Regions from separate parts of the Lysinibacillus sp. NPDC056232 genome, predicted to be linked through region 2. Evidence: riboswitches for the same ligand, from Rfam matches in the RefSeq annotation. Region 2 holds a riboswitch; each other region holds the start of a gene.
What was found. Region 2 has a riboswitch for thiamine pyrophosphate ahead of thiC (phosphomethylpyrimidine synthase ThiC). Riboswitches for the same ligand answer to the same signal wherever they lie in the genome.
Positions count from the first base shown of each region.

Region 1: it holds a riboswitch for thiamine pyrophosphate, as region 2 does, so the genes downstream of both, thiW (energy coupling factor transporter S component ThiW) here and thiC (phosphomethylpyrimidine synthase ThiC) in region 2, are expected to answer to the same signal.
Region 3: it holds a riboswitch for thiamine pyrophosphate, as region 2 does, so the genes downstream of both, ACFCYJ_RS02885 (ABC transporter substrate-binding protein) here and thiC (phosphomethylpyrimidine synthase ThiC) in region 2, are expected to answer to the same signal.

Region 1 is NZ_JBHJTF010000007.1:32,723-37,096, forward strand. It holds gene ACFCYJ_RS07490 (MarR family winged helix-turn-helix transcriptional regulator) at 1-237, shown strand, start outside; gene ACFCYJ_RS07495 (hypothetical protein) at 346-669, shown strand; gene ACFCYJ_RS07500 (EVE domain-containing protein) at 685-1,164, shown strand; gene thiW (energy coupling factor transporter S component ThiW) at 1,230-1,730, opposite strand; TPP riboswitch at 1,832-1,939, opposite strand; gene ACFCYJ_RS07510 (MFS transporter) at 2,007-3,203, opposite strand; gene ACFCYJ_RS07515 (ABC transporter substrate-binding protein) at 3,427-4,374, opposite strand, start outside.
Region 2 is NZ_JBHJTF010000015.1:16,600-20,973, reverse strand. It holds gene ACFCYJ_RS12940 (S-layer protein) at 1-56, opposite strand, end outside; gene ACFCYJ_RS12935 (AEC family transporter) at 448-1,377, shown strand; gene ACFCYJ_RS12930 (hypothetical protein) at 1,525-1,788, shown strand; TPP riboswitch at 1,845-1,959, shown strand; gene thiC (phosphomethylpyrimidine synthase ThiC) at 2,092-3,870, shown strand; gene ACFCYJ_RS12920 (catalase) at 3,997-4,374, opposite strand, start outside.
Region 3 is NZ_JBHJTF010000002.1:164,955-169,328, forward strand. It holds gene ACFCYJ_RS02870 (ABC transporter ATP-binding protein) at 1-510, opposite strand, end outside; gene ACFCYJ_RS02875 (ABC transporter permease) at 488-1,258, opposite strand; gene ACFCYJ_RS02880 (thiamine-binding protein) at 1,258-1,548, opposite strand; gene ACFCYJ_RS02885 (ABC transporter substrate-binding protein) at 1,550-2,545, opposite strand; TPP riboswitch at 2,720-2,830, opposite strand; gene parC (DNA topoisomerase IV subunit A) at 3,002-4,374, opposite strand, start outside.

The DNA of each region.
Region 1 (4,374 bases), on a different contig from region 2:
AACAGTGTCCGCTTTTTTATCGATGATCTAGAAAGAAGAGATTATGTTTATAGGGAGAAAAATCAAGAAAATAGAAGAGAGAATTTAATAGGCCTTACGGAGCAGGGTGAAAATTTGGTAGAACAATTAATGAAGACCCTTGCAATTTCTGAGAATGAAGTTTTAAACGTACTTTCATTGGAAGAAAAAGAGCAATTGAAAAACATTTTGACAAAAGTATATGAAAATCGTGAATAGGGTTTAACTTTTTTCAGCAACCTGCTGAAAGAAGTTAAAGCCTCCGGATGCAATTATGCCGAGGCATAATTGATAACCTTATCAATAAAAAAGAAAGAGTGATGAGAAATGAAAGCTGTAGAGGTTATGAAGGAGTATTTAAGAAGAGCACAAGAAGAGGGCCAAGATTTATCCGATATGTATGCAGATCATGGAGAATTGAAAAATTTTAAAGGGGAAGTTTTTAAAGGAAGAAAAGAAATACAGAACTTTTACATGTCACCTATGCCGAAAGGCTTTAAATTAACGATCCAAAATATTGAAGGCGATGATATAGAATGTAGCGCAATTGTTTCAACAACTTGGGATGGTTTACCAAACCCAGTGATTCTGGAAGAGAAGCTGATTCTTGAAAATGAAAAAATAAAATCATTTATGATGAATCCAAAATAAAAGGAGAAGGTAGCTATGTCATTAAATCCTAATAAAAATCCTCTTCCTACGCCTGAAAGAGACACGAAATATTGGATTGGCGTAGTATCTCTTAATCATGTTCAAAAAGGGGTTGAGGGAGGATTCGGCCAGTTATGTCATGGTAAAGAGAGACCTTTGAAACGAATGCAAAAAGGAGATTGGATCATTTATTATTCTCCTAAAAACAGTCTAGATGGTAACGAGCCTGTAAGAGCATTTACCGCAATTGGAAGGATAAAGGACGAGCGAATATACGAGTTCCAAATGGCAGAAAATTTTATTCCTTTTAGAAGAGATATAGACTTTTATAAAGAGGCAAAGGCTGTACCAATAAAAAGGATCTTAGATTATTTAGAATTTGTAGAAGATACATCGAAATATGGCTATAAATTCAGGTTTGGTCATTTTGAAATAAGTAAAAAAGATTTTTTATTAATTGCTCATGAAATGGGATTACCATTGAAGTATGGATGAATTTGGTTGGACAAAAAACGTTACTTTCTTAATTAATTATCATTAAGAAGTAACGTTTTTAAATATTATTTAAGCAGAGTGTTTAGGTTAGTTACAAATACAGTCTTACGCAAATTGCTAGCAATGACAATGCCTAACATAGCACCAATAGTACTTGAGGTTAAAAAGGCTGGCATGAAAAATAAAGAAGCAACGGATGTTCCCATTACTAAATGCGCGTAAGGTACTGCAATGAGAGAGGCAATAATACCTGTTCCAAACATTTCACCGACACCTGCTAGCCATTGCTTGCCGCTGTATTTATAGGCAAGAGCTGCACATAAAGCACCAATGACACTGCCAGGTATAGCTAATAATGAGCCTGTGCCTGTTAAAATACGAATAATAGCTGTGACAAAGGCGACCATAACAGTAGGCACTGGTCCAAGAATGATAGCGCCAATAACATTTATAGCATGCTGTACAGGATAGGCACGCGCAATTCCCATTGGTATGGATACGAAGGTAGAACCTGCTACGGCAATTGCTACTAATAAGGCCATGATTGTTAATTTTCGAATTGACATAATCTCCACTCCTTTTTAGTATTTTAGTGAATTGCTGATAAACCAGACAAAAAAGCCGCTTCCTTAAAACAATAGGAAGCGGCCTTGCATTTAATAGTAAAAAGCAAGTGTCGACACTTCCCTCCGCTAGTGTGAACTAGATCAGGTTCAAAGGGTCCGTATATGATAATATACGTCTCAGCCTTTTAAAGACTCCCCTAGTGGTAATTAATAGAACTTTTGGTTTTTCACATATTAATGTAGCATACTACTAAAAATAGTCAATAACTTTTCAGACTATTTAGTATCAGGATGCATAAGATGTGGTGCTTTTTTCATTGTCCAAATAAGGGCAAGGAAGAAACAAGCCATTAAAATAATAGACCCGAATATATAAGGACTGTTCATATTCCAATCGAATAATATACCTGCTAAAGCTGGACCAATCATATTACCAAGACTCATATAAGCATTGTTTAGACCAGCTGCATAGCCCTGTTCATTCTCAGCAAGCTTTGAAATCAATGTGTTGACAGCTGGGCGAATCAATGTCGTAGCTGTAGAGAAGATTGTCGCTACAATTAAAATAAGTGCAAAACCAGATGCGAATAATATTAAGAAAATCGAAACGGCTGCAATAAATAAATTGACTAACACTACTTTCATTTCGCCGAAGCGATTAAACAGCGGTGTAATAACAAACATCTGTACAACAACACCAAAAGCGCCGCCCATAACTAAAATAATAGCGATATCAGTAGGTGTGTAATTAAACTTCTCTGTCACAAATAATGATAATGTTGTTTGGAAGTTAGCAATCCCAAAAGAGAATACAAGCATGATGATTAGCATGACAAAATAAGGCATTCGGACTGAACGGGCCATCTGTTTTGCAAGATTATCCTGCTTCTGCGCTTTTTTCGCAGTGTTTGGTTTTGTAGCAGGTAATAAAAAGAACGATAAAATAGCTGCTAAGATAGCTGCACATCCAGCAGTATAGAATGGAAAATGCAAACTAACTTTTGAGAGGAATCCACCGATACCTGGTCCGATCATGAAACCCAAGGACATTGCTGCCCCTAGCATACCCATACCTTTTCCTCGTTCCTCATACGTTGTGACATCTGCCACAAAAGCCATTATAGGAGGAGCTACAAATGCAGAACCAAGACCACCTAAAAAGCGTGCCAAGAAGAGCATCCATACATCTGTAGAAAGCCCGAAACCAATTTGTGCAAGTCCTGTTACGATAAGACCGAAAATAATGAGATTTTTTCGACCGTATTGATCCGAAAGATTCCCAGCGATTGGAGAAAATACGAATTGTGCAAAGGCGAACGTTGCAATCAACATACCAAGTACTTGTCCTGCAGCACCAAATAGTTTTAAATAATCAGGCATGACAGGAATAATAATTCCGATACTCCCCATTGCGATAAACATATTAAACATTAAAATATACAAAGCCGCCTTGTTAGACTTCTGCTGGGTCATCGAATACCCCTTTCTTTAATCAAATATACTACAGTCTACCACAAGGTTTGTACGTTTACTATTGACTATAAGTCTGAGATTTACTAGTAAAGTTATAGGGATTCTTTTATTTAACATAAATACGACCTGCTAGTTTTTCCACAGAAGTTTACCTCCAGCTAAACGAAAAAAGCTGTTCTCAACGTTTGTAACGTGAGAACAGCTATAAGTGGGTTAAAATGGTTTATCGAATACTCATTTTAAATTCTAAAAACAGCTCATTGTATTTGCCTAAGTAATCAGGGCCTAAGTTCGTATAAACTTCCAATGTTTTGCGTTGTTCTTCTGAAGGATAGAAGCGCTGATCAGATACAACTTCCTTATCCATTAACTTCATCGCTGCAGTATTAGGGGTAGAGTAGCCTACATAATCAGCGTTTTTAGCACCTGATTCAGCTTTTAGCATAAAATTAATGAAGGCATGTGCACCGTCTATATTTTTTGACGTTTTTGGGATGACCATATTGTCAAACCATAAGTTTGAGCCTTCCTTTGGTACAGCAAAGTCTAAATCTTCATTTTCCGACAACATGTCAGCTGCTTGACCAGACCAAGTGAGTGCTACAGTAGCTTCATTATTAACCATCAGCGGTGTAATTTCATCTCCAATAATGGCTTTAACATTTGGCGCTAATGTGATTAGTTTATCAGTAGCTTTACGTAGCTCCTGGTTATTTAAAGAGTTGAGTGAGTAGCCAAGACTGTTTAAGCCCATGCCAATTACCTCACGTGCACCGTCTACTAAAAAGACTTTACGTTTTAATGAAGGATCCCATAAGTCCTTCCAAGATGAGAAGTCTAGGTTTCCAACGAGCTTTGGATTATAGACAATACCGACTGTTCCCCAGAAATATGGAACAGAATATTTATTGTCGTCATCAAATGGTAAATCTAAAAAATAAGGATCGATATTTTTTAAATTAGGGATTTTCGTTTTATCTAAAGGAATAAGTAAGTTTTCTTCCTTCATTTTTTCAATCATATATTCAGAAGGGACTGCAATATCGTAAGCCGTACCACCTTGTTGAATTTTTGTCATCATTGCTTCATTTGAATCAAATGTCTCATAAATGACGTGAATGCCTGTTTCTTTTTCAAATTGCTTTAGTAAATCCGGGTCAATATATTCTCC
Region 2 (4,374 bases):
ACTAAGGTTGCTGTAATAGCAGTAGCCATAAAAGTAGTTAATACTTTATTCTTCATTTTAGTCACCCCGATCATTGTATTTATTGGGTAATATATCATATATTTACCTTATTTAGTACCGTTGGTTTGTAATTTACTATTTATTACATAAAGTCATAGTCCCTCTTTCGGTATCAAAAAAACCTAAATTATCTCAGTAAATCTAAAAGCGGGGTGGCAGATTTTTTGTGCAAAACTGGATGGCTTGGGACGGAAATCACCCTTATTTAAAGCTCCACAATATTCAAAAGGATTACCTTTACTATTTAATTTTAACGATATTAAAGACACCTAATGAGTTTCGTGTGGTCAGAAAAAATACCTTATTATGAGTGATGAGTTAACGGTGAGGTACATTGACCAAGCATACAAACAGCACTACTATAGGAGAGGAAAGGGGGACATCGCTATGATGTATCTCGGCATGATTTTCTTTCAAATTGTAGCTCCGATTTTAGTGCTTCTAGTACTTGGCGCAGTTTTACAAAGGAAATTTCGTTTTAATTTAAAGGCGCTATCTCAACTTATTACATATTGCTTTATGCCAGCAGCTGTTTTTGTGAATTTATATGAAACGAGTATTGAGCTGTCTGTGCTTGGGGAAGTTGCGTTTTTTATTCTACTCTTTATTGGAAGCCAAATGATGCTTAGTCACTTTCTAACAAAGGGGCTCGGTTTAGTAAAAACAGAGGCTGCGGTGTTTAAAAATAGCGTTGTCCTCATTAATTCAGGCAACTACGGTATTCCAGTTGCGCAAATGATTTTCGTGACCCAGCCAATTGGGGTAGCGATTCAGGTTATTCTCGTTATTTTTCAAAATATGACGACGTATACTTACGGCTTGTACAATTTAATTTCTTCAACAAAATCAGGCATGTCAATTTTGAAGGACTTCCTCAAAATGCCTATTATTCATGCACTTATTATTGGCGTTACTATGAACTATTTTAATATTCCTATTCCGCAGTTCGTAAAAATTCCGATAGACCATGTGGCAGATGGCTTTATCGCTGTAGCATTAATAACTTTAGGGGCACAACTATCACAGCTTGAAATCAAATCCATGTTCAATAAGATGGTATACATTAGCTGTTTTACACGACTAATCATAGGGCCAGCCGTAGCTTTGCTTATCATTTTTGCGCTTGGTCTTGACGGTGTCGTGGCACAATCCCTTTTTATAGCTAGTTCGTTCCCGACTTCGCGAAATAGCTCTAGTCTGGCATTAGAATATGACGTAGAATCGGCAACTGCTGCACAAACAGTATTATTTTCAACGATTGTGAGCTGTATTACAGTGACGATTGTCATTTATGTAGCGGAACTGTTGTTTACCTAACAGTTGGGTGCTATACAGTATAAAAGATAGGGTAGAAAGCTTTTCAGGAGTTAGGAGCTTTTCTTCTGAATTAAAAGCTAGGGATTTATATTTGTTAAAAACATATCCATGTATAGAAGTTGATTGGAGTGGAGGCTGGGCGACTCCTTGGGGATTAGCAATAGAGGAACGAAGGCTAAAACCATCACGTCCTGTGATAACGCCTTCGTGACCAACATCATGTTGGCCCGAGACCCTGGAGCGAGCAACGCGAGTGAAGCGGCTCATCGGACGCCCCCAGGAAGCTCTGCTCTGCGCGAAAGCGAAGCGTTAGCGGCAAATGTTTTATCTGTGCGAAAGCGAAGCGACAGCAACAAAGCGCCCAGCCGGAACGGAAATCAACCACATGTTATGATGATAATCCAAAAATAATCAAATGAAGCTTCCATCTATTAGCAATATCTGCTACACTAGCATCAAACTTAATAAGTACTAACTAGGGGAGTCTGATGAGTCAGGCTGAGAGGGAAACGCTTAGAGGTTTCTTGACCCTTTGGACCTGATCTGGCTCATACCAGCGTGGGAAAGTTAACCATTATTGCACTCTATGTTATTTGCAATAATATACCTTTACATTCTTAGCCGGATCCAAATTTTTTTGGATTCGGCTTTTTGTTTTTGTGGGGTGAGCTAGATTCGGTCCTTGTATAAATGTAAAAGGGAGCGAAGTAGTTTATGACAAAAGTTAGCGACAAGAATATTACGATTATGTCTAGTTTTGAAGGAAGTAAAAAAGTTTACGTAGAAGGTTCTCGACCAGATATTTTAGTGGCAATGCGTGAGATTGCTCTAAGTCCAACGACAGGAAGCTTTGGTGAAGAAGAAAACGCGCCAGTACGTGTTTATGATACGAGTGGCCCGTACACTGATCCTGCGTATAAGGTGGATATTACGAAAGGATTGCCAGCTTTATGTAGTGCATGGATCAAAGAACGCGGTGACGTTGAAGAATACGAAGGTCGTACTATCAAGCCAGAAGATAATGGATTCCGTAAAGCTGATGATCCGCGAATGAATGAAAATGTTTTTCCGGAATTATCTAGAAAGCCTTTACGCGCGAAGAAAGGTAAAAATGTAACACAGCTTCACTATGCACGAAAGGGAATTATTACTCCAGAAATGGAATTTGTAGCGATACGCGAAAATATGGACCCAGAATTTGTGCGCTCAGAGATCGCGGCAGGACGTGCTATTTTGCCATCTAATATTAATCACCCTGAGGCAGAGCCGATGATTATTGGACGTAACTTCCACGTAAAAATTAACGCCAATATTGGCAATTCAGCGGTGTCATCCTCTATTGCAGAAGAGGTAGAAAAAATGACGTGGGCTACACGCTGGGGTGCTGATAACATTATGGATTTATCTACTGGTAAGCATATTCATACGACACGTGAATGGATTATCCGTAATGCCGCGGTGCCAGTAGGAACGGTGCCGATTTATCAAGCGCTAGAAAAAGTAAATGGTGTGGCAGAGGATTTAACGTGGGAAGTGTATCGTGATACGTTAATCGAACAGGCAGAGCAAGGTGTTGATTACTTCACGATTCATGCAGGGGTATTACTACGCTATGTGCCATTAACGGCTAATCGTGTAACAGGCATAGTGTCTCGAGGAGGCTCGATTATGGCGCAGTGGTGTTTATATCACCATCAAGAGAGCTTCTTATATACTCATTTTGAAGAAATCTGTGAAATTATGAAAGCCTATGATGTTGCTTTCTCTTTAGGTGATGGTTTACGTCCGGGTTCTATTGCAGATGCAAATGATGAGGCTCAGTTTGCGGAGCTGGAAACGCTAGGGGAATTAACGCAAATTGCCTGGGAGCATGATGTACAAGTGATGGTAGAAGGACCAGGGCATGTGCCGATGCATCTTATTAAAGAAAATATGGACAAACAGTTAGAGGTGTGTAAGGAAGCTCCTTTCTATACTTTAGGGCCACTGACAACAGATATTGCTCCTGGCTATGACCATATTACATCGGCCATCGGTGCTGCGATGATCGGTTGGTATGGTACGGCAATGTTATGTTATGTGACGCCTAAAGAGCATCTCGGCTTACCCAATCGTGAGGATGTTCGCGTAGGGGTTATTACGTATAAAATTGCTGCACACGCTGCAGATTTAGCGAAAGGGCATCCGGGAGCACAGAAGCGTGACGATGCACTATCTAAGGCGCGATTTGAATTCCGCTGGCGCGATCAATTCAATCTTTCGTTAGATCCAGAGCGTGCAGTCGAATACCATGATGAAACATTGCCTGCAGAAGGGGCAAAAACTGCGCACTTCTGTTCAATGTGTGGACCTAAGTTTTGTAGTATGAGAATCTCACAGGATATTCGTACTTATGCAAAAGAAAAAGACTTAAATACGACTGAAGCGATTCACCAAGGTATGCAGGAGAAGGCGAAGGAATTTAAAAAGGCAGGCAGTCAGATTTATCAATAATTATTAGAGCGGGCTTGTGTCTACCAGACACAAGCCTTTTTTGGTCATTAAGATAAAAAAAATCCATGTGAAGTTGCCCTTCACATGGAGTACAAAGTTGGATTGGATATCAATAATAATGAAAAGTTAAACGTTTGTTGCTTGTTTTTCGTATGGGTTTGAAAGATCTATACCTTCTAATGAAAGACCCATAGCTTTTGCTACACCTTCACCATATGCTGGATCAGCTAGATAGCAGTGAAGGATATGACGGCGTTTGATGAACTCTTCAACTGGCGCCATATCATTAGCAGTATTTTCGAATAGGCGTTGTTGTTGTTCAGCAGTCATTAGTCGGAATAATTTACCTGGCTGCTCAAAGTAGTTGTTATCATCTTCACGGAAGTCATGGATACCAGCATTACCATCAATACGTAATTCAGGCTCTTTGTAGTCTAAATTATGTTCCCATTCACCATAGCTATTTGGTTCATAGCCTAAAGTTGAACCAAGATTACCATCGAA
Region 3 (4,374 bases), on a different contig from region 2:
CGATAAAAGCCACGCCTGCATTTCAAGCCTTGTAAACTCATCAAGTGCAGAAAACGGCTCATCTAAGCATAAGATGGGCTTATCACTAACAATGGCACGAATAAAAGATACACGCTGTTGCATACCCCCTGACAGCTCATTGGGATACGCATTTTCAAACGCTGCAAGCCCTACTTTGTCTAACCATTCCTTGGCCAAGTTCACGTTTGGTTTTCCATGAAGCTCCTCGACCATCGTGACATTTTCTACTATCGTACGCCATGGTAATAAACACGGCTGCTGAGGCATATAGCCAATCGTCCCTCTTTTTTGCTGGATATCTGTATCGTTTAATAAAATGGCACCCTTATCAATAGAAGAAACACCGCCAATTAATTGAAAGAGTGTACTTTTTCCACTGCCTGACGGACCAATAATCGCCACAAATTCCCCGTCCTTCACCTCAAAAGATAAATTACGGATGACAGGAAGAGCATCAAAGGATTTATCAATGTTTTGAATGCTTAGCATGCTGTCTTCTCCCCTTCACAACAAATTTTTCTAAAAGTCGAATAGCACTAAATAATAGTAAACTTAAACATACGATGGCAAAAATCGCTACAAATACTCGATCCGTTCGAAATGAAGATTGTGCTAATGTCATATAAACACCAATCCCCATTTTCGCACCTAGCCATTCCGCAATGACAGCCCCCATGACGCTATAGGTTGCCGCAATCTTTATGCCTGAAAAAATCGCTGGATACGCATAAGGCCATTCAAGCTTCCAAAAGGTTTGTGCTTTCGTTGCACCAATCATCTCAAAATAATGCTTCAGCTCAGGCGAAGTTTGACGAAAGCCATCCATTGCCGAAATAACAATAGGGAAAAAGCACACAAGACAAATAATAATGAGCTTTGGCAATAAACCGAAGCCAAACCAAATGATTAATAACGGTGCTAGGACAAGTATTGGGACATTCTGCGACATAATGAGAATAGGATAAAATAGCTCCCTGACAAACGTAAAACGATGTAATAGCACAGCAACCGTTAGCCCAAATGATATCCCGATGGCAAGACCTAGAAGTGCTAATTGAACAGTCGCTAAAGCATGTGGCACAAACGTCTCATACGATTGAAAACCTTCTTTCAAAATGGCACTCGGTGCAGGCAAAAGCCAATGTGGAGTATCAGCAAAACGGACAATTAGTTCCCATATGAATAAGAGGAAGGCGATAAAAATTATCGTCCTTCCTTGTTTGAAAGCTTGCTTCATCACTGGTATTTCTCCGTCAATGTACCCATTGTAATACCAGATGGCTGATATAAAATTTTCACTTGCGTGATGACATTGATCGCGCCCAGCTCAATCATCTTGTCATTCATTTTTTCAATGATTTGTAGCAAAATCGATAGTTCACCCTCCATTGTCGTTTCTAGTGGGTGAACTTCATATTTAACTCCTGAAGCGTCGATAACCGCAATCGCTGCATCGACATATGGGATCACATCCTCATATTTTTCAGTTTTCGGTATAATTTGTACACTTATTAATGAGTTTGCCATATTACTTTGTCTCCTTTTTCGGTAAAAAGTCGTTTGTAAATGCTTGTTCTGCGTTAAATTCGCCCTCTAAAACTTTGTTGTCGGCCATCCATTTCGCGTAATTTTCCCAGACAGCTAGCTTTTGCTCGCCCCATTGTGCAGCGTCGTCTTGATACTTATCTGCTAGCCATTCCTGACTTTTATGCACAAGGTTCTTATCTAAATCAGGTACCGCTTCTAGTAAAATATCAGCTGCTTCATTTGGATGATTTATCGCATATTCATAGCCCTTTGCTGCAGCAGCGACAAATGCTTTGACCGTCTCAGGATCATCCTTAATCATTTTTTCATTTGTAGCAAGTACAGGTGTGTAATAATCTAACTGCTCGCTATAATCTGTTAAATAAAGCATGTTTAGCTTTTCGCCACGAAGTTCTGCTTCAATACCTGTCCATGCATAATAAATCCACGCAAAATCAATATCTTTTTTCATCATTGTGAAGAAATCTAAATCACCAGCATTGACGATATCTAACTTATTAATATCCGCATTTTTTGTTTGCATAAGTGATTGTAGTACAGCCTTTTCAAGTGGTGCACCCCAGCCACCGTATGTTTTACCTTCAAAATCCTTTGGTGACGAAATGCCTTTCGATGCAATAGATGCGAAGCCAGAAGTATTATGTTGAATAATCGCTGCAATCGATACTAAAGGTACATCCTGCACACGAGCCTGTGTAATTCCTTCCTGATAACTTACGCCAAACTGAGCCTTCCCAGATGCCACAAGCTGATCTGCACCGGTTTCGCCAGGTAATAAAATATCAACATCTAAGCCCTGATCCTTAAAGTAGCCAAGCTTTTCCGCTACATATAAACCGGTATGATTTGTATTCGGTGTCCAATCAAGAACGACTGATACTTTCGTTAACCCTTTAGCATCCTTTTTAGCCTCTTTTTCGCTACAACCCACTAATGTTAAAAGTGCAGCCATCAGGATCAATAACCATTTTTTCATGTTGAATCCTCCAAGTAAGTAGTGTGAAAGTGTTCATGAATGAATGTCTTTACCAGCAGAAACCGTTCACGGTCTGTTTACACGTAAGGTATGTGCATGCAACAAAAGTCTGAAAACATAAAAAAACGCCCAGGATTCCTCCCAGACGTTTTACAATCAGTATCAAAAACTTTCTTTTTTTGAATAGATGTTCCCTACGCTGGTACGAGCCAAATCAGGTTCAAAGGGTCAGCGTCTATCGGACACAATCTCAGCTGGCAACTACCAGCCCCCCTACATTCTTTCCATATGAACTTTTCGTGATTATTATACCCATATCTATCACGAAATGACAAGTGGCTGTTTACCGATAGCGCTGAATTATTATTAAACAGCCACACCAAAGCACAAAGCTGATTGGTTTCAATTTACTAAAAAAGCCCAGCTCTCAAAAGGAGCTGGGCTAGAAAACTAATTTTACTTTTCTTCTTTTTTGACCGTGAACACATGTGAAATGGCACCGTCAGCAGCTATATCTACTTTAAAGGAGCCGTTGGAGTGTCGATCTGCTCGCGTTAATGCTTGTACGTCAAGAATCTCTTGCACGCCTTTTTCCGTCTCGATCGTTAGCTGTTCCCCACCAGTTACCTTAACTACAGCCACGATACGATGTGGGTTCGCTTTTAACTCTGTTAATACTTTTAAGCCGCGTTTTGCACGACTAGCCAGCTCTACCTCGGCTACATTCATTTTCTTCACCGCACCGCGCTGCGTGACAATCGCCACATAGGCCGTGTCATTTGGCGGTAAAACATTGATACCGACTAATGCTTCTCCGTCTTTCAGCGTAATCCCTTTGACGCCGCCCGTTTTCACACCCGTTACTGGTAATTCCTCCATTGGGAAACGAATAGCATAGGCAGTATCTGTCGTTAACATTAGTTCTACCTCGTCCGTCACGATACCTGCAAAAATCATTTCATCTCCCGACTTGACATTCATCGTTTTTATCGGTTTCGAATAGCGTGTTACAGCATAATCTGCTACAGATGAGCGTTTAATTTGTCCATCTTTCGTAGCCGTTAAAATATACGTATTAGCCTGTTCGAATGTCTCAAAACCGTATACAGCAATAATAGATTCATCTTCTCCGGTCGGCACAATACTTGAAATATGCTGACCAAGATCCTTCCAACGAATATCTGGTAGCTCATGGACAGGCTGATAAATATAATTGCCTCGGTTTGTGAATAGCAATAGATGATGCTGCGTATTTAAATTTTCTTCATATAACAAATAATCGGAATCCTTCATCGCAAAATCCTGACCATTCGAAGCTGCATGTGAACGTGTAGATGTACGCTTAATATAGCCATCCTTTGTGACAGTCACTACGACCTCTTCACTTGGGACAAGGACATCTAACGTAATTTTGATTTCTTCAATTTCTTGTTCGATTTTTGAACGACGTGGCTCTGCAAAGCGCTTTTTAATGTCAAGTAGTTCCTGTTTAATAACACGTACAAGCTTTGCTTCACTATTAAGAATACCTTCAAGCTTGGCGATCAGTTTATTTAGTTCATCCTGTTCATGGCGAAGCTCTGTAATATCTGTATTCGTTAATCGGTATAATTGCAAGCTAACGATTGCCTCTGATTGTACTTCTGTAAAGTCAAATTTCACCTGTAAATTCGTTTTCGCATCTCGTTTATCATTAGACGAACGAATCGTTGCAATAACTTCATCTAAAATAGAAAGCGCCTTTATCAAGCCATCAACGATATGCGAACGATCTTTAGCTCTTTGTAAATCATAAATGGAGCGGTTCGTCACAACTTCCTTTTGATGGA